2 regions of the Desulfofalx alkaliphila DSM 12257 genome follow, and region 2 is predicted to be linked to the other one. Evidence: riboswitches for the same ligand, from Rfam matches in the RefSeq annotation. Region 2 holds a riboswitch; the other holds the start of a gene.
The links. A riboswitch is a leader RNA that binds a small molecule or an ion and turns the genes downstream of it on or off. The one in region 2 is predicted to bind molybdenum cofactor.
Positions count from the first base shown of each region.

Region 1 (10,217 bases), on a different contig from region 2:
TGCGAAAATCCAATGGAAAAATGACTGTATAGCGGTGTATGATTCTGAAAATAATAAATGGAAAGTTTTTGGTATACCTGTAAAAATTAAGGATGGCACCGGCAAGACAGAGGCTTTGAAAAGCAAGAATGCATTGTTTCGGCTAAATGATGATAGCAAACTATTAATTATGACCGATGGTCACATTAAAAGGGTTAAATTGTTTCACCCCAGGACACCGTTATGTAAGGACACACTGCAGGGCATAGATCCCTGTGACACTACTGTATATATTAATGACGGCTATAAGAAAATAGCCGGCCCGCCAATGTCATATTATTTAAGATATTGTAATACTGTGGTTAATCAACAAGCCCAAGCCATAGCAAATCAAAATCAAGAGGTTAATCAGTTAAACATTGCTGAGCAGAATTTGGCTCTTGCAGTTGCAATAGGAGAAGGGTCTGTGGCTGAAGCGCTGCAGATATCTGAACAAAGCAACATAAATAGTCAACAGGCAGAGGTAAGGGCTGTAATTGCAGATTCTAACCCTTGCTGTCCGGAAAGCAGCAATGATACTAATGAAGATATTAATCAAAGTCAAAATGTCTCTCAACAAAATGTTAGTCAGCAAAGTAACTCAGTGGCAATATCCATCGGTGGGGGAGAAGCAACAGTATTTCAGACAACTGTTCAAATGAATAACAATTTACAAAATGCTTCTGTGTCGGCGGATAAGGATAACATACAAAAACAAAACAATGATCACTGTAAATTTACTAAAAGGGCACAGGCAGGGGCAGAACCGGACACTATGATAATTGTGGATATTGTTAAAGGTACACAAAATTTAAAAGTAAAGGTACACAAAAATGGTGAGGTATATTTAAATGGGCATAAATTAGATATTGTTCTGCAAAAAAGTATCCATGAAACTTCCCCTTCTTCCGATCACAGTAAAAAAGGGGGAAACAAGGATGACTAATACTATTAACCATGGGGTCAATGGGGAGAGTTCACAGGAGCAAAGTGTTGATCAATTTAATTACAGTAACCAATTAGCTGCAGTTGCAATTTCAGCCGCCGGAGGAAATGCAAGGGCAGTACAAAATTCAATTCAAGAAAATGCAAATTATCAAAAGGCTGTTTTAAATGCTGAAAATATAAATGGTATTTGCTACTTAGGCAATCAAGTAAATCAAAATGCAAATGCCGAGATCAACCAAAACCAAACAACAAATCAAGAGCAAAGGATCTGCCAATGTGCTGCCCTGGCGTTAGCCTTTTTTGAAGGTTCCCAAGCAGTGGCGCGACAAAGTAATGAACAGGATAATTTTAATAAGCAAAACGGGGAATGTTCTTCCGGTAATACAAACAATAATGATCTTGGCGGGTCTACATCCACACAGTTAGAGGCCAATAACAATGATAATAAACCAAATGATACGATAACGGTATGTAAAGATATTAGAAGTACCGGAGGGACTGCCTCCCTGGATCCGTTCAGGATATTGGTAACCCTAAAACAAAACGGTGAAACCATAGGCATTGAGGCTGATGAAACAGGAAAGGTGAAAATGAATGGAATTGAAGAAGCACAAAATAATTTGGAAAGGCTAAAAGAAAGAGCTGAAAATACAAATTTAAACAGCGCCGTTGACATGTATATTAATATTAATTATAGAGATGAGATTTTAGAAATTCGCTCTGATGAACAAGGAAGAATCTTTATTAATGGAAGGGAAGTTGAAGTAGCTAATTGTTAAATGCTTATAAAGTTGTTATAGCACCCCCTAACTTTTAGGGGGTTTTAGTTTATGTAGTATTACGACCAATGATGTGCATTTAAAGCATAATATATTTTCAATCTACAAATAACTTAAAATCCAAACATTAAAAAACTTATTATTTAAAATCGGGAAAAATAATAGATTAATTCCGACAATACTAAAATAATTGTCGGAATAAGGTGTATACATTATGTTGACTTAGTTGTTATGTAGTTGATAGTATATTTTAACAAAAGCAAATAGTATTAAATTCCGAGTTAGCAACCTAAGGCTATGCTGCTATGGGACCTAACCGCCGGGTATAAGTGGAAACGTTTATGCCTCCCGTTTGGAAAGGAATTTGTGTAGCGTTATTAAATGGCTTGGTTTTCCTTGCGGGAAAAGCAAGCCATTTGCTTTTTCGGAGGTGTATTATTAATTGCAATGCTGGCGTTGTGTATTATATAGTTTTTTAATCCTGCTTACTATGCTTTGTTGTATGGGCTGTGGATCAAATTCTACTCAATTGCAGGAGTTTAGCGATGAAAAATTTATTATGGACACCTTAATACAGATCACTGTTTTTTCTGAAAATGAGCAGCAGGGGAGTAAAGCATTGCAAGATGCGTTTACTGCCTTTGAGCAGATTAATAAGTTAGCTGACAGGTTTACAGATGATCAATCAGACTTAAGTGATGTTAACAAAATTAATCAAAGTGCCGGTATTGGCCCTGTGCAGGTTAGTGATCATACAATAAATATGCTAGAGCGCTCAAAGTATTTTTCTGAAATATCTGACGGTGCCTTTGATGTTTCTATTGCTCCGATAATGGACTTGTGGGGTTTTGGTAGTAATTGGCGTATTCCAAGCCAAGATGAGCTCGACAAAGCCTTAGACCAAGTGGATTACAGGAAAATAGAAATTGATTGTTTAAATGATACTGTTATTTTAACCGAGCCGGGTATGGGCCTGGATTTAGGTGGGGTTGCTAAAGGCTATGCCACAGATCGGGCGGTAATGGCTCTCATAAATAACGGAATAGAGCATGCCTTGATTAATGCCGGAGGAAATATCTACGCCTTGGGCACTAAACCTGATGGATCCCTTTGGCAGGTGGGGGTACAAGACCCTCGCGGTAACGGAATAATTGCCATAATATCTGTCAAGGATAAGGCAGTGGTAACCTCCGGTGACTATCAAAGATACTTTATTCAAGGAGGTGTACGATACCATCATATTTTAGATCCGTCCACCGGCCAACAAGCTAGAGATGTAATACAAGCTACTGTTGTAAATGATTCAGCAACCGATGCAGATATTTTATCTACAGCCATCTTTGTACTGGGTCCGGAGGATGGGGTTAATATTGCCAAAGAAGTGGAAAATACAGAGTTAATTATTATAACTCCGGACAAGCAATTGCTATATACGGACAAATTATCTAATCAATTAGTATTCACAGGAAAAGGCGAATATCATCCTATTGCCAGATAATTATTGAGGAGGGTTAGTTTTTAAAATTTTAATCTAACTAGCTATTTAAATGTCGGAATTGTCACTATTTAATTCATCAAAACCCAAGGTTAATAAAGAAAGGTTGGGAGGAGAACGGTGAAAAAAAACAAGTTATTTAAGAAACTTAGTATTTTTGTATTGATTGGATTTCTCTTATCAACTTTAATCGGTTTTGTTCCACAGCAGACTAAAGAGGCATTAGCCGCCGCACCGGATTTGATTATCACTGGGACAGGCCTAGAGCAGGATGTTATGATATATGCTTCTGATTGGGACAACTACCAGATGGTTGAACGAATTTATTCTTCGAATAACTCTTTTGGTACCCATCGAATCCAGAAAGTAAGAGGGTATGATCTGTTTGAGTTGATAGGGGTAGGCAACCTTAAGACTGACCAAGATTATCTAGTTAAGTTCATTGCGTCTGATAATTTCAGTAGTACAAGATCAGTTAGTAATTTGCTGGATTTATACACATACCCTGATTTTGGAATTGACAGTGAGCAAAGTGTAATGCCCACACTGGGATTCTACAGTGTTGAACTGTTTACTTCATCCCAAGACAGTCTTAGTCCACCAGTTACCTATGCAGACCTTGAACTTTCTACTGACAATGGTGCCCCTCGGTTGTATTTAGGACAGCAAAAGGGGAATATCCACGATCAGAACCATAGCGACTTTGTCAGTAATGTAGTTCGTATCGTGGTTGGGGAGGAACGCCCTGCTGACGACCCTCCGCCTGGGGACAACGACTTTGCTGACAGTCCCTATAAGCATATCAGCTATTCGGGTGCACCATACAACATTGATGCGATTACCGGTGCCACCTTCACTGTGGAAGGTCCCGGTGTGACTTCTTACCGTGCACTGTCTCTGGTTCAGATTGAAGAGACTAACGCTGGGCTCTATCGAGACACATACACCGAGAGAATTGGTGACCAGGTGCTTGAGAACAGCTACGAGGGCATAAAGGTTTCTTATATCCTAGATAATTTCGTTAAACTGCGCAGCGACATAGGCAATATTGTTTTTAAGGACTACCAACGTAAGACCATTGCCGAGTATACCCTAGAGCAGGTCAGGGATGAAGCCAGGAAGATGATTGTAGCCTACGGGGTTAACGAAGTACCTCTGGTCTATACTGACTATGCAGGCTACATTCCAGAAAAATATAACGATGGTGGTTGTTTTAAATTGGTGTATCACGGGGATGCCGGTGACCCTCCCACCTTCTCCAATGTAGCCTATATCTACGTTGAGGAGACTGAACGGCCGGGTTATGAACATACTGATAATCCTCCCTATGATGATCCTAAGTTTATGCAGTATGTCTTTACTTTAAGCGGCAGTGGTCTGGGTAAGGAAGTAAACTATACCGTGGCTGATCTAGAGGCCATGACCGAGTTACACGTGGAGAAAGAGTACAGTCTCTCTAACAGTTATTACTACTGGTACTACAACACTTACAAAGGTGTGCCCCTTTGGGACCTGCTGATAAAGTCCGGGCTCGATCCTGACATCGACGAAAGCACTCCTGTGCATTTTATTGCCGCAGACCACTACAACATTCCACCCATGACGGTGAGAGAAATCAAAAATCATCACCTCTGGGGTTACTACGAAAAAGACCCCACTGATCTAGGGGACGGTAGTTTTGACGGTAGAGGCGTAGAGCCCTTGGAGACGGGCTACCCTGTATTGGTGTCATACGGTTACAACGGCTATCCTTATGTCAATCATGCCAGCGACTCTGGATACAACTCCGGGTTGAATAATGACGGTGGGCCGTTGCGAATTGTCTTTGGCAAACTGGATTATGACTACACTAATGGTGCCAACCAAGTTAAGTTTGCCATGCGTGTGGTGGTGGGTGAAGATATTCCGTATACTACCCACTCGTACCAACCCTATAAGGCGCTAGGAAACGATAGCTTGACTGTAACGGTTATTGGTGATGACGGGGGTACCATTAAGCAGGAGACACTTACCGTTAGTGATATCGAAAATATGATTTATGGACCCGAAGTACCTGCGGCCACAGCTGAGCGTGCCCGGGTAAAGGGGTACTACTATACCCATGATGCCGGGGGCAGTGGCGGAGCTAAAATATCAGACTTATACGAGGGGGTCAGTTTAAATTATCTTCTCTTTGAGAAAATCGGGCTTCCCGGAACCACCGGCACGGTGACATTTACCAGCAGTGCGGACGGTCAAGCCCCACTTACAGTTAACCTTGCTGATATCACCCGGGAGGACTACTTCAACGAGGTTACCGGGGCTACCTGGCTCAAGCCGATGTTGGCCTTTGGCAAAAATGGCTACCCCATGGTGAAAAGTAAAGGTGATCCGGGATATGAGGACAACCCTATTGTGAACCGCTACGGACCTCTAATGGCCCTCTTTGGGCAGACGGAAAAAGGAACCCCGGGCCAGTGGTTGCGGACAATTGATTCCATTACTGTCAACATAAGCAAGGACTCTTATGCCCACCTAGAACCTCCCTATGATCAGTATCAATCGGACACCTTGTCCATTGGCGGTAGTGGCGTAAGAAAAGATCATACTGTGACTTTGGGTGAACTGGAGTTCATGCAGAACTACATCTTTACCGGTGAGTACTGCCTGGCTAGCGATACGGAGAAGGAGTTAGCTTCTTACCGGGGGATTGACATTTACGAGTTTATACGAAGGGAAGTGGGCTTTACCGGCGGGGCCGATACGGTGACCTTTAAAACTGCTGACGGTTCCAGCAAAACCTTTTCTCTGGATGAAATCGCCAAACGTGATTACATTAACGAAGAAACCGGTGCAAACGACCTCAAAGTGATGCTGGCTTACGGCAAAAACGAAAGACCATTGGTATCTTCTGATACATCGGATGGTTATGACCATGTAGCCCGAAACAGTGGTGGGCCGCTCCTTCTAGTCATTGGCCAGACTGAAACGGGAGACCTGAACAGTGCCAAGTCGGTTAGCGGTGTGGTGGAGATTATTGTAACTGCTACCGATGGCGACAGCTGGAAACATGATTACGGTGTCTATACCCAGTATCTCGATCAGCCGGTGTTGCGCGTTACAGGTAGCCAGGTAAAAGAGCCTCGTACCTTTAGCCTGCGGCAACTGGAAGCTCTGGACCAGCATATTGTGCGAGATCTTTATATGGGTGAAACTGAAGTTGAGGGGGTCGTTCTTTGGAAATTAATTAAAGATGTGGTTGGCCTGGCAGATGGCGTAACGGTGCCCTCAAGTATTCGTGTCTTTGATGGGCCAAGCTATAATCAACTACAAAATGTCAGCCAGGTAATGAATGGGGTGGTCAATAGTCGGGGTGAGACCAAGGATATTATCATCGGCTACGCCGTGAACGGCTACCCCCTGGTGCCTCATTCTAACAGCCCGGGCTATGTTAACAACAACGAGTTCGGCCCTTTGCGCCTATTTGTGGAAGAGAATAACTCCATGTGGACCAAATGGATGGACTGTGTTGTGGTGGGGGCCGGCGATTACGAGGAACCCCGGGCCGAGGATATAATTGACGACCCGGCGGATCCTATGGACCCTGTGGCACCGCCTGAACTGGATTGGACCATCTATCGCAATGACGACGGCAGCGGACTTCCTTGGGCCAACGTTCTTCGAGCCACCCCTGATGGCCAAGGAGGAGTATGGGTGGGCACCAGCGGAGGTGGAGCGGCCTATCGCGATGCTGCGGGACAATGGACAGTTTACGACCAATCCAATAGCCCTCTGCCCCATAATATGGTTAACGACATTGCAGTGGATAGCAACGGCGGAGTTTGGTTTGCCACCGGCAGTTCACAAAGTCCGGGCGGTATTGCCTACAAAATGGGAGAAGACTGGACTGTTTATACCACCCAAAACAGTGGCTTAAGTTCGGATTATATACTGGAAATTACCCCGGATAAGGATGGAGGCATCTGGTTTGGTACAGGTGCAGGCCCTATCTACCTGGATGCCGATGGTAATTGGAATCCATATGAAAATGAGAACCTACCCGGTAAAGCCACAACGGTCATTGAGCTGGATGAAGAGGGGGGCATCTGGTTTGGATTCCATCCCCTTGGGCAGGATGTAGGAATACCGGGGGGCTATGCATATCTCGATGTCGAGGGAAATTTAACCCCTTATGAGTTTACTGAAGACGGCAGGTGGGTGCGCTCCATATCCTTTGACCGGGACGGTGGGATTTGGATATGCCGTTTTGGGAAGGTTGATTACATTGCTCCCGATGGGCAAAAAAATGTTTACCAAACCGACAAAGACTTACTTCCGTATATTCAGGAAGACGACATAATCACCTATATTGAAGCGGACAGCCTAGGTGGACTTTGGCTGGCCACTATGCAGGGAGGCCTTTTTTACCGCAGCGAGGATGGAGAGTTTTCCGTCTACAACAATACTAATACCTGGCCCACATCTGGGTTTAATTATGTCTGGCGTCTAAAGGCATGTGAAGATGGACATATATGGGTAAGCACCAACGGAGGCCTTGCGGTGACTAATCTATTTGAGGCGGCCGAGCATGATAAACCGGTCTTTACAATGTCACCGGTGGATGACGGGGCTTATTCTGTCGGGACGACAGCTGACGGTATTAGCACTATGACAGTTAATCCTGGTGTATACGGGTTTAACTATTTTACAGTTGACATTACTCCGATTACTTCTCACGAAGGAAAAGAATCGGTTGTCTTTACACATTATAGAAACGGCAGCCAACTGGGGATTAATGCCACCAGAGCTGACTTTGATGTGGTGAAAAGAGCTCAAGCCGGTTTCAATGTTCAGCCGGGTGATGTGATTAAGGCATACATTGTTGATGAATTGATCAATGCAGCAGACGTCAATCCTGTGATTTTACAGTGATTAGTTAAATTGTAACCTTGATTTTTGGGCGGGCTTTTACCCCGCCCAATCCCCCATTGGGGATTTATTGGATTAATAAAGGCGGGATAGCCATATGTGGTTCAGAACGAATCTTAATCTTAGAAAAAGTCTTGTTAGTTTAGCAGTGATGGTGCTGATCATATTCATGGTAATAAATCCGGTTTCAGCATCGGAGGGCAACGGTGGCCCCAACACCGGATTACCCGACCACATCATCTTGTCCTGGACGGAGGATCCCCAAACCACTCAAACTGTCACGTGGCGGACGGGGCCTGATAGTACTCAGAATAGGGTACAGTACCTGCCCGCTGCCGGCTTTAGCGGTAGTTTTGCCGAAGCAAGCGAAGTGACTGCCACAGCAGCCAATCTTTACCATGGGCACTATCAACTGGAAGCAACCATCCGGGGACTAGCGCCCAACACAAGTTATATCTACCGTGTTGGTAAAGAAGGAGCCTGGAGTGAACCTGCCACTTTTACCACCGCCGTAGATGATGACAAATTTTCTTTTCTCTACATGGGTGATGTCCAGGATGGCTATCACTATTGGGGCGAAATGATTATCAAGGCTCTGGAGGATAATCCCGGTCTCAAATTTGGGATGCTGGGTGGGGATTTGGTTAATGAAGGCAGTAGCATCGATGAATGGCAGTGTTTTTTTGCCGCTGCCTCACCTGTTTTTAGCCAAATTCCTTTAATGCCGGCTGTGGGTAACCATTGTGACACAGAGTTGTTCTGGAAATCTTTTGCTTTGCCCCAAAATGGGCCGGATGGATACAATGATACATTTTACTCCTTTGACTACGGAAACTGCCATATTACAGTGCTGAACAGTAACTACCTGGGTGTACCGGGGATTGGCGGTTATGAAACGATTACTAACTGGTTGGAAAATGACCTAAAAAACTGTGATAAGCAGTGGAAACTGCTGGTCTTTCACCATCCGCCCTATCCGGTGGTACACGATTGGCGTGCAGACCATTTACAAACTAATTGGGTGCCGCTTTTTGAAGAATATGGGGTAGATCTGGTATTGGTTGGACACCAGCACGTCTATATGCGAACCAAGCCCCTAAAGGGTGGTGCAATCCAGAAAGACGGTGAAGGTATAGTCTACATCATGGGTAATGCAGGTACCAAGTATTATGGCCCCGGGCCGGACCATGATTATATTGCTAAACAACTTGCCTTTGTGAGTAACTATCAAGTAATAAAGATTGACGGAAATACCCTTTCCATAACTGCCAAAGATGCCGACGGGCAGGTCATTGATAACTACGTAATAGCTAAACAGCAGGATACTGATAATCCAGCGTACGCCATCAACCCGGTGGTTGATGCTGCCTATCAAATAAAGACCACCAATGATGGGATTAACACCATGACGGTTAACACTGACCATTCCGGGATGAAATACTTCAGTGTGCAGGTCACTCCGGTAAATACTTATGTCATGTTGGAAACGGTTGTTTTTACACATATAAGGGATGGTGTGCAACTAGGAATTAACGCCACCAAAGCAGACTTTGACGTGGTGAATACAGCCCAGGCCGGTTTTAATGTTCAACCCGGTGATATGGTTAAGGTCTACGTGGTTGATGAGCTAACCAATGCACTTGACCGAAATCCAACGATTTTTCAATAAACCTACTGGTTTAATGGTTAATCATTGACCGGTGGAAAGGTGGGTCTCAGATGCGTATACATAAAAATTTTAGCTTGCTTGGTGCTTTACTTTTTAGTGGACTGCTTTTTTTGGTTTGTATATTTGCTCTGCTGACACCTCAAGCGGCATATGCCGTCGGGGGTTCGATTACCATTACCGGAGACGGTGTTTATAACCCCGGTGTAACCTTTACCCAGGATGAGCTTCGGAATCCCGAAGTATTGCCACAACATACGGAATTATACAGCACCATTAATACCTGGCCAACCAAGTACTGGTACAAGGGTACCGGTGTTAAAGTAAGTGATCTACTTGAGGCGGCGGGGGGGATTAAACCGGAAGCAACTCTAATTAAATTTTCTACCCGCGATGGCTTTAG
Region 1 is NZ_JONT01000007.1:7,943-18,159, reverse strand. Features, by position in the region: gene BR02_RS0104715 (hypothetical protein) at 1-964, shown strand, start outside; gene BR02_RS0104710 (hypothetical protein) at 957-1,745, shown strand; molybdenum cofactor riboswitch at 2,008-2,124, shown strand; gene BR02_RS0104705 (FAD:protein FMN transferase) at 2,275-3,243, shown strand; gene BR02_RS14325 (ligand-binding sensor domain-containing protein) at 3,361-8,151, shown strand; gene BR02_RS0104695 (purple acid phosphatase family protein) at 8,246-9,817, shown strand; gene BR02_RS0104690 (FN3 associated domain-containing protein) at 9,868-10,217, shown strand, end outside.
Region 1: linked by a shared signal. The riboswitch ahead of BR02_RS0104705 (FAD:protein FMN transferase) and the one ahead of BR02_RS0101895 (ABC transporter substrate-binding protein) in region 2 are both predicted to bind molybdenum cofactor.

Region 2 (10,217 bases):
TGCAACCTGCTGTCCTTCAACCCATGAACCCGGGGGCAAACCGAATTCCTCACCAAGGGCCACCCTGGTGGCCGGAGCCGTTTGCACAATAACGATCTTATCGGGGTCTTGCAAGGCATCAAAAACCTTTTGGGTTTCATCCCTTTCTGTGATGGCAGCAGTGGGACACCACAGAGAACACTGGCCGCAGTTGACACAGATTACGTCATTTTTTACCGGAAGCTCATAGTATCCAAAAACCGACTGAACCCTTTGACACACCTCTAAACATTGCCCACACAGAATACACTTCTTGTCATCCCTACTCAGCGACGGACTGAAGGGATCCAATGGAACCCGCCCCCGCACCTGTGTCGGCCATGTACCGGCCGCCTGGTACTGCTGGGGCAGCCATCCACCTCCGCCGGCAGATTCTTTGGAACCACAGCCGGCTAAAGCGGTAGCTGTGGCACCGACCAGGCCCAGTGTTCCCATCATTTTAAGGAAACCGCGCCTGGTCACTTCTTTTTCATGTGCCTTTTTTTCCATATACTTACCCCCTTTACTTTAGCGTTTTTAGCGCTAAATATAATAAAAATCTATACTTCGGGCTGGAAGTAAACCTCCTGACCATTATTTTAAAAAGATACCCCGAGGGGGGCTCAGGGCAGGAAAAATTTATATGGCAGGCTTAAGATATTCTTCGCATGTTTGTGCGAGGATAATTTCAAGTTCTTTATCCTCCCCAAAATAACGGGCGAAGAAGATCTCCTCACCATCATTTTCATGCTTACAGTGCTCTACAAAAAGCAAATCTTCTTTCAAAATACCAAAGCTCAATATTAATAGATTAACGGCAACAGAAGTTTTTAAATTATTCGGCATGATTCTCTGCCGCAGCATACGTAAATAAAAGTATAAGGCACAGCCCTTAACCAATTGATTGAGGTATATATCCTTGTTTTGGCAGGCGTTTACTTGCTTAGTAACGCTGTAGATATAATATAGCATTTCTAAAAATATCTCTCGGGTTCGTTTTGGAGTAATCTTACAAATCTCCTTACCGATATTTATAACCAGTTTTTGATTATTAAAGGGTTCTTTTAGCAAAACATTCATAGTAATCACCCTAATGTAAATACTTAGATACTGTATTATTTGAACTGTTGTAACTGCTGGATATTACATGTTCGTTTGAGGTCTTAAGCAGCCTGTAATTCTCATCCTTGTCTTGAACCACATATATTCCGGGCCGTGGGTACACCGGCTCGTGCAGGTATTTTTTCAGCAATATATTAATTATCTGTTGACGCCTTTCATCCACTGACACAGTTGGCGGGTAGTAAAAGGAAACGGTCATATTTCCTCTGCAGGTGCCGTATTCTTGCCTAATTAGCATCCCCTTATCAGCCAACAGGGAAAACTCAAGGTACATATCAAAGACCCGATCTTTAAACCCGCCCAGTGTTTCCGCAAGGTCATGTAACTGTTTTTCTTCCGCACCATAATGCCCCACAACATCCCCCACAGGAAAAGAAACCAACAGCCGGTATCGCCCCTTCAAACTAAACACCTCTTTCCTTATATAACAAAAACAGTCTGGCAGTACCCTTTAAAAAGCAGACACTGACCAGACTGTTTTGTGCATCACAAAATGAAGGCATCAACAACTGTAGCCTTTCTACAAGATTGTCCGGAAAACGCTCTCCTTTCCAAAGGGGGAGGCTAACGGGTTTCCCTGTTAACCCTATCGGCTATAACACCATGGCTTATTGCTGTAGGCGTTATTGCTCGGAGAACTTAGTATTTAGTTTTAGATTAAACTGTTATTGGCCTAACAATTCCTCTACAGTGGTATGGGCATCCGGGAAGAACAAGGGCTGACCATACTGGTCTACACCAAATTCTTTAATAACATCCTGGGTGGCAGGGTCAATCATAAATTCTACAAAGGCCTTTGCCCCAGGTCCATTGACTTTTTCAAATTTTTCGGGGTTAACTTGCATAACGTGGTAAATGTTTAGCAACACAGCGTCGCCTTCCAGCAGTATTTCTGACTCAAGGTTTTGCTGATGTGCCAGGTAGGTGGCCCGGTCGGTAAGGGTGTAGCCTTCCTTTTCGTTAGCCACTGCTAAGGTTTTACCCATGCCGCTTCCTGTTTCCACATACCAATCTCCGGCAGGTTCAATACCGGCATCTTTCCAAAGGGCCAGCTCTTGCTTATGGGTGCCGGAATCGTCACCCCTGGATACAAATACGCTTCCGGTCTCTGCTATTTTAGCTAAGGCTTCCTTGGCAGTTGCCAGCTCTTTAATGCCTGCAGGATCAGCAGGTGGCCCAACTATTACAAAGTCGTTGTGCATAACCAGCTGGTAGTTAACTACTGCTCCGGAATCCACCAATTCTTTCTCTGCCGCCATGGCGTGGGTTAGCAGCACATCTGCTTCACCCTTTTCACCCATACTCAATGCCTGGCCGGTACCAACAGCAACGGTCTTAATGTTGTAACCGGTTTGCTCCTCAAACATTGGTTCCAGCACATCTAACAAACCGCTGTCCTGGGTGCTGGTGGTGGTGGCCAGTATTACGTCTTTAATTTCCGGCTCTGCACTTTGTTGATCGTTATCGGCAGGTTCCTGACTCTGACAACCCATTAGGGCTAAGCCCATTACCAGGGCCAGTAATAATACTAGAAAACGTTTCAATTATAATTCCTCCTGTCTTATTACTATTTAATAAGGGGCACCTGTAGAACAATTCTTATACGCAAGGTATAAGTTTGAAAATAAAAAACCAAACTCCGCTGTAGATAGGCAAAGTTTGGCATTATTAGCTAAGCTGAACAATCACTCTCCTTTCCACACCGGGAGGCACACACGTTTCCATATGTACCCTAACGGTCTGAAAACCATGGCCCACTGTAGGTTAACAGACTCGGAGGCTATATTGATTTTTGCTGATAATATAAATCTCGTACTAACTCTATAGTGTATTCTAGCTTTATGCAAAAAATCCTTTTTTATAGTAAAGATTTTTTTCTCCTTTTCTGAAGCTAAGGTTATAGTTACCTATAGATCTTTATGGTATCTACCTTCATTAAAGGGTTTTAAATTTATCCGGTCATTTCTACCGCAGCATGCAATGGGGCCCATGCGTACAGCATTGTTCTGCTTTACAATTTCTTAAAGGCCTTACGGGCGGCCTCGATGGTGAAGTCGATGTCTTCATCACTGTGTGCCACCGACATGAAGGCTGCCTCAAATTGAGACGGTGCCAGGTATACCCCCTCATCCAACATCGCCCTAAAGAAACGGCCGAATTTTTCTGTGTCTGAGGAACAAGCGGTTTTAAAATCCACCACCTCTTCTGAGGTAAAGAAAGTACACAGCATTGAACCGACGCGGTTTTGGCTCATCGGCACCCCTGCCTCTTTAGCGGCCTCACCTAAACCCTGGGCCAGTTTTTCCGATTTCCGTTCCAGTTCTTCATAAACGCCCGGTTTAGCCAGTTCTTTTAAGGTAGCTATGCCGGCTGTCATGGCCAAGGGGTTACCGGACAGGGTGCCCGCCTGATAGATTGGCCCGGCCGGGGATATTTGCTCCATAATCTCGCGCTTACCGCCGTAGGCTCCCACCGGCAGGCCGCCGCCAATTACTTTACCAAGGCAGGTTAAGTCAGGATCAATCTTATAAATTGACTGGGCGCCGCCATAGGCCACCCTAAACCCGCTCATCACTTCGTCAAAAATCAACAGGCTGCCATACTCTTTGGTTAATTCCCTTAGTCCCTCTAAAAATCCGGCCTTGGGCAGTATTACCCCCATATTGCCGGGTACCGGCTCCAGTATCACTGCAGCGATATCTTCGCCTTCCATTTCAAATATTTTCTTTAGTGTATCTAAATCGTTAAAGGGTGCTGTGATGGTGTTGCCGGCAATGCTGGCCGGTACACCGGGGCTGGTGGGCACACCCAATGTCAATGCCCCCGAACCGGCTTTAATGAGTAGGAAATCCGCATGGCCGTGGTAGCAGCCTTCAAATTTAACAATTTTGTTTCTATTGGTGTAGCCCCGGGCCAGCCTTAATGCACTCATGGTGGCTTCAGTGCCCGAGTTCACCATGCGCACCATTTCAATGGACGGCACCGCGTCCACCACCATGCGCGCCAGTTGGGTCTCCAATTCCGTGGGTGCACCATAACTGGTACCCAGTCCCAGGCAGTGCTGCAGGGCATCCACCACCGCCGGGTGCCGGTGGCCAAGAATCAGGGGGCCCCAGGAGCCCACATAGTCCACGTAGCGGTTACCATCCACATCCCACATATAGGCTCCGTCGCCCCGTTCTATAAACAGGGGGTCACCGCCCACCGATTTAAAGGCCCGCACCGGGCTGTTCACCCCGCCGGGTATATACTGCTGGGCGTCAGCATAAAGTTTTTTAGATTTTTCATATGTAGGCATTGTTTTCAAACCTCCTTAGCAAAAGATTCTGGAGTTTGTAGACCGAGAGCCTGTCTAGCCTACCAAAACAATCCAGAGGGCAAATCAAGGGTGGCCGCTTAATTACCTACTTTTCATCTGCAAAATACGCCATACTGCTCTTTTTAAGTTCTTTAGTACTAAAGAGCAGCTTATACTCCTTTATCCCCACCAACCGGGACAGTTCTTCGGCCAGATCATAGCATTCTTCCCTGCTCTGCCTGTGAATCATGGTGTAAAAGTTATATTTCCAGTGGGGATAAGTTTTGCGCTGATAACAATGGGTTACTTCCGGGTGTGCCGCCAGTTTATTGCCCACCTCTTCGACCATATCCTCAGGCACCTGCCACACTACCATGGCATTGGCCACAAAACCCACCCGGTGGTGCCTCAGGGCAGCACCCATTCTTTTCATATAACCCTTTTCCATCAATTGGTCTATAATTTCCAGCAATTCTTTTTCAGTTAAGCCCAGCTTTTCACCCAAATGGGCAAAGGGTTGGGGCACCAGCGGCAATCCCTTTTGCAGTTCTTTGATTATATTCTTCTCTAACTTGGTGAGCATTTTACACCTCATCCAATTCAAAATTTACTAATACCTTAAATACTCTTTCAGAGGGAAGGTTTAGTATATCGGTGATACCGGTTTTTTCGCTGATCTCTTCCAGTATTTTTTTCACCTTATCCGGAGAGTTGGCCAATACGGTGAACCACATGTTGTATTCACCCTCCCGCAAGTAGTTGTGAGTAATGCCGGGGTAGCTGTTTACCACCGCTGCCACCTCATCAATTCTGTGGGCGGGCACCTTAATGCCGCACAAGGTACCCTTGTATCCCAGCTTGCGGGAATCAAATATTCCCCCCAGGCGGCGGATGTAATCTTCATCTTTAAGCCGCTGCAAGCGTTCAATCACTTGCTCTTCGCTGATGCCAAGGCGGTGGCCCAATTCTTTATAGGGCCGTGCCACTATGGGAAAATTTGATTGTGCCATGTTGAGAAGTTTGCGGTCAATAGCATCAAGTTTCATTTCCTATACCTCAATTCCTCGCCGAACGGTCAACACCGTTCGCCTCTATCTCTAATTAAAGCAGATTAACACCCTTTGGCAAACACTGTCATCCTGCATTACCTAATAGCCTTTTCTGCCGTGATATAAACACCAGGGCTCTTCGGCCATGTAGTCACCGTGGTAGTAATAGGCCCTGGCCCGGCAGCCGCCGCAGATTTTTTGGTATCGGCAGGTGCCACAGCCGCCCTGCAGTTTATCATTGCGCAGGCGGTTAAATACCTCGTTGTCCTTCCAGATCTCACTGAAGGGCACCTCCCGCACATTGCCCACCGGGATATTTAAGTAAGCACAGGGCTGCACGTCACCCTTGGGGCTGATAATACAATAGCCTGTACCTGCCAGACAGCCTTTGGTAAAACGTACGTCCACGCCCATTTCCTTGGCAATGCGCATAAATTGGGGGGCGCAGGTTGGCTTTAATTCAATATCCACCTGCTGCTGTTTCTTCATAATCCGTTTAAGCAGGTTTTCGTACTGCTCCGCCCGCAGTGATTCCTGCTCTATGTTAACCGCTCTCCCGGTGGGTACCAAGAAAAAGATATGGTGGGCCACCGCCCCCTCTTCCACTGCCAGGTCAGTCAATTGTTCCACTTCGTCATAGTTCCAGTCAACCACAGTGGTGTGAATTTGAAAGGGCAAGCCTGCCCGGCGGCAGTTGCGCATGCCCTCCACCGCCGCTGCCCAAGCTCCGGGAGAATTCCTAAAGCGATCATGCTTTTCAGGATCTACACTGTCCAGGCTGATGCCCATACCCAGGGCTCCGGCCTCCTTTAGTTTTTTTGCCATTTCCAAGGTGATCAGGGTGCCGTTGGTGCCAAAGACCGGGCGCAGCCCCTTTGATTTAGCATAGGCTACCAATTGGACAATATCGTCACGCATCAGCGGTTCGCCACCGCTAAAAATCATTATTTTAAAACCGGCCTTGGCAATTTCATCTATCAGCGCCTTGCCTTCGGCTGTATTCAGTTCATCCTCCACCTTGGCCCCGGCATCCCGGTAGCAATGCTCACAGTACATGTTGCACTGGTTTGTGGTATTCCATGACACCAGCATGCCTATTCCTCCTTTAACCAGCGGGCAGCATCTTTGGCATGGTAGGTGATGATAATATCAGCCCCGGCCCTTTTAAAGGCGGTGAGCGTTTCCAGAACCACCTTTTTCTCATCAATCCAGCCATTTTGGGCGGCAGCCTTCACCATGGCGTACTCGCCGCTGACATTGTACACCGCTGTGGGATATTTAAACTCTTCCTTGATACGGCGAATAATATCCATATAGGCCAGACCGGGCTTGACCATCACTATGTCGGCACCTTCTTCAATATCCAACCAGGTTTCCCGAATTGCCTCGTCACCGTTGGCGGCATCCATTTGATAGGCTTTGCGGTCACCAAACTTCGGTGCAGATGCCGCCGCTTCCCTGAAGGGCCCATAGTAGGCCGACGCATATTTGGCCGAATAGGACATAATGGGTATATTCTCAAAGTGATGCTCATCCAGGGCCTGGCGAATGGCCGCCACCCGCCCGTCCATCATGTCCGAAGGCGCCACCATATCGGCACCGGCCTTGGCATGGCTCACCGCAATTTTGGCCAGCAGTTCCAGGGTAGCGTCGTTATCTATTTGATCCCCTTTAATCAGGCCACAGTGGCCGTGATCGGTGAACTCACACAGGCAAACATCGGTTACCACCAACAGTTGCGGGTATTTTTCCTTTATTGCCTCCACCGCCTGCTGCACAATGCCCCTGTCATGATAGGCACCGGAACCAACCGGATCTTTTTCTTCGTCACCCAACACCCCGAACAGTATAACGCCTGGTATGCCCAAGGCCACCACTTCTTCAAGTTCTGCCTGCAGTTCATCTAAGGAAAAGTTATAGACCCCCGGCATTGAGGATACTTCTTTTTTAATGCCCTCACCGGGCGTAACAAAAAGCGGATAAATTAAGTCGTCAACCCGCAGGTGATGCTGACGTACCAAACGCCGCATGTTCTCACTGGATCTAAGCCTGCGCATTCTTAAATAAGGAAACAATTATTTCACCTGCCCTTTTGTCAACTACTGCTCCCCAAGACCAATTTCTTCATCAGTCAAATAACAGGCCGGGTCCTCGGCCCAAAAATCATTATATACTGCTTCCGCCCGGGGGCGAAAATTGCCGTTGCAGACCTTTAGCCATGAGCACTTGGCACAACGCCCCTTCAAGAGGGGTTTCCTGTTTTTTAAGCCCTTCAGTATGGGATGGGATGGCTTGGTCCAAATATCACTAAATTTGCGCTCTTTTACATTGCCAAAGGTATGGTGCTGGCTAAACTGATCAGCATGGACGTTACCGTACCAGTCCACCTGGCCGATGGCGATGCCGCTGCGGTTGCCACCGTTTCTCTGCAGCATCTCCCAGGCCTTTTCTGCCCGGGCGGGATCCTTTTCTTTTAATTTCAGATAGATATAAACCCCGTCTGCGTGATTATCCACCGTCAGTATTTCTTTGGTTAATCCCCGGCTGTGCATTTCTTCGGTGCGCTCCATAATTAAATCCAGGGCCTGGCGGGATTCTTGATGGCTGATGTCCTCGTCCTTCATATGGCTGGCCCGACCGGAATAAACCAGGTGATAAAAACAAGCCCGGGGAATCTTTTCCCTTTCCAGCAAGTCGAAAATGTCATTTAACTCGTTAAAGTTGTGGCGGTTGATGGTAAAGCGCAGGCCTACCTTCTGCCCCACCCCAAGGCAATTGCGAATACCTGCCAGGGCTGCATCAAATGCACCTTTTTTACCTCGGAATCGGTCGTTATTTTCACCAATGCCATCTAAACTGATTCCCACGTAGCCCACACCGATATCTTTAATCTTTTGGGCCACCTCCGGTGTGATCAGGGTACCGTTGGTGGAAATGGTTACCCTTAGCCCCAACTGCCGGGCGTAGTTGGCCAATTCAAAAAAATCCGGCCTGATGAGCGGTTCACCGCCGGAAAACAACACCACAGGCACCTTAAATTGGGCCAGATCCCGCAGAAACTCTTTACCCTCTTCGGTGGTCAATTCACCCTCATACTTTTTCGCCTCCGAGCTGGAATAACAGTGCCTGCATTTTAGGTTGCAGGTACGGGTAATATTCCATACCACCACCGGACCATGACCGCCGTGGGTACCGTCGGTCTGTCTACAGCTATCCTTTGCATACCTTAAAGAATCCCCAAAATGTTCACTGCCCAAGAGCAGCCTGCTTACGCTAATCATTTGTTCACCCCGTTAACCAAAGGCCCGGCCTTTGGTAATTCTAAATATTAGATTTCAAAATGGCATCCACCAGACCTTCAATGGTATACTCTTCAGCCTCCACTGTTACCTTAACGCCAAGTTCCTTGGCTGTGCTTGAGGTAATGGGCCCGATGCTGGCCACCGTTACTCCTTCCAGCAGCTCGTTTAAATTATCCGCTGCCAACAGCTCCACAAAATTTCTTACAGTGGAAGAACTGGTGAAGGTCAACACATGCAGTTCCTTTCTCTCCAGCATTTCTTTTAATTCACCGGCATTTCCTGTACTCAACACCGTTCTGTAAGTAACCACGTCTTCCACCTGGGCACCCATTTCAGCCAAGGCCTGGGGTAATATTTTTCGGGCTATGTCAGCCCTGGGCAGGAGTACCCTGTCTCCGGGCTGCACCTTTCCTTCCAGGCCGGTGATGATTTGCTCTGCCCGGTATTCCCCGGGCACGTAGTCCACCAGCAGGCCGTAGTTTTCTAAGGCTTCCCTGGTTTTTGGCCCAATGGCACAAATTTTAACACCGTATAATTCACGCACATCCTTATTTAAGGTCCGCAGGCGTTTAAAGAATAATTTAACCCCGTTTACGCTGGTGAACACCACCCACCGGTAACTTGACAGTTGGTTCAGTGCCTTATCCAGGGGGCCGTAGTCCTCGGGCTCCGCCACTCTAATGGTGGGAAATTCCCAGGGCTCACCGCCCAGTTCTTCAATGCGCCGGGAAAGTATACTGGCTTGCTCCCGGGAGCGGGTAACCAGCACCCGCTTGCCGTACAGGGGCTTTTTTTCAAACCAGGACAGTTTTTCCCGTAAATTCACCACTTCGCCCACCACAATAACCGCCGGGTTTTTAAACTCCGCCTGCTTAGCCTTTTCGGCTATATCCTCCAGTGTGCCCACCAAGGTGCGCTGTTCCGGGCGGGTGCCCCAACGCACCAAGGCCACCGGTGTATCAGCCGGTCGACCGTATTGCATCAACTTTTCACAGATCAAATGCAGGTTACCCATGCCCATTAAAAAAACCAGCGTACCAATGCCGGTGGCTATTTTGTCCCAGGCTATGTTAGAACCCTCCTTGGTGGGATCCTCATTACCGGTAATCACTGCAAAGTTACTGGTGGCATCCCGATGAGTTACCGGAATACCGGCATAGGCAGGTACAGCCACCGCCGAGGTAATGCCGGGCACCACTTCAAATTTAATATTGTTTTCCACCAGCGTTTCAGCTTCTTCGCCGCCCCGGCCAAAGACAAAGGGGTCGCCTCCCTTTAGCCGGGTCACCACCAGGCCGGCGCGGGCTTTATCTACTAACAGTTGGTTAATTTCGTGCTGTTTCATGGCATGCCTGTCCGGCGACTTGCCCACATATATAAGCTCAGCATCGGGTTTAGCTGCCGTTAACAGTCTGGGGCTGGCCAAAC
Region 2 is NZ_JONT01000002.1:19,811-30,027, reverse strand. Features, by position in the region: gene BR02_RS0101910 ([FeFe] hydrogenase, group A) at 1-528, opposite strand, end outside; gene BR02_RS0101905 (hypothetical protein) at 658-1,098, opposite strand; gene BR02_RS0101900 (hypothetical protein) at 1,109-1,552, opposite strand; molybdenum cofactor riboswitch at 1,669-1,788, opposite strand; gene BR02_RS0101895 (ABC transporter substrate-binding protein) at 1,806-2,648, opposite strand; molybdenum cofactor riboswitch at 2,815-2,931, opposite strand; gene hemL (glutamate-1-semialdehyde 2,1-aminomutase) at 3,152-4,438, opposite strand; gene ahbB (siroheme decarboxylase subunit beta) at 4,545-5,021, opposite strand; gene ahbA (siroheme decarboxylase subunit alpha) at 5,023-5,484, opposite strand; gene nirJ2 (putative heme d1 biosynthesis radical SAM protein NirJ2) at 5,587-6,579, opposite strand; gene hemB (porphobilinogen synthase) at 6,582-7,544, opposite strand; gene nirJ1 (putative heme d1 biosynthesis radical SAM protein NirJ1) at 7,587-8,768, opposite strand; gene cobA (uroporphyrinogen-III C-methyltransferase) at 8,809-10,217, opposite strand, start outside.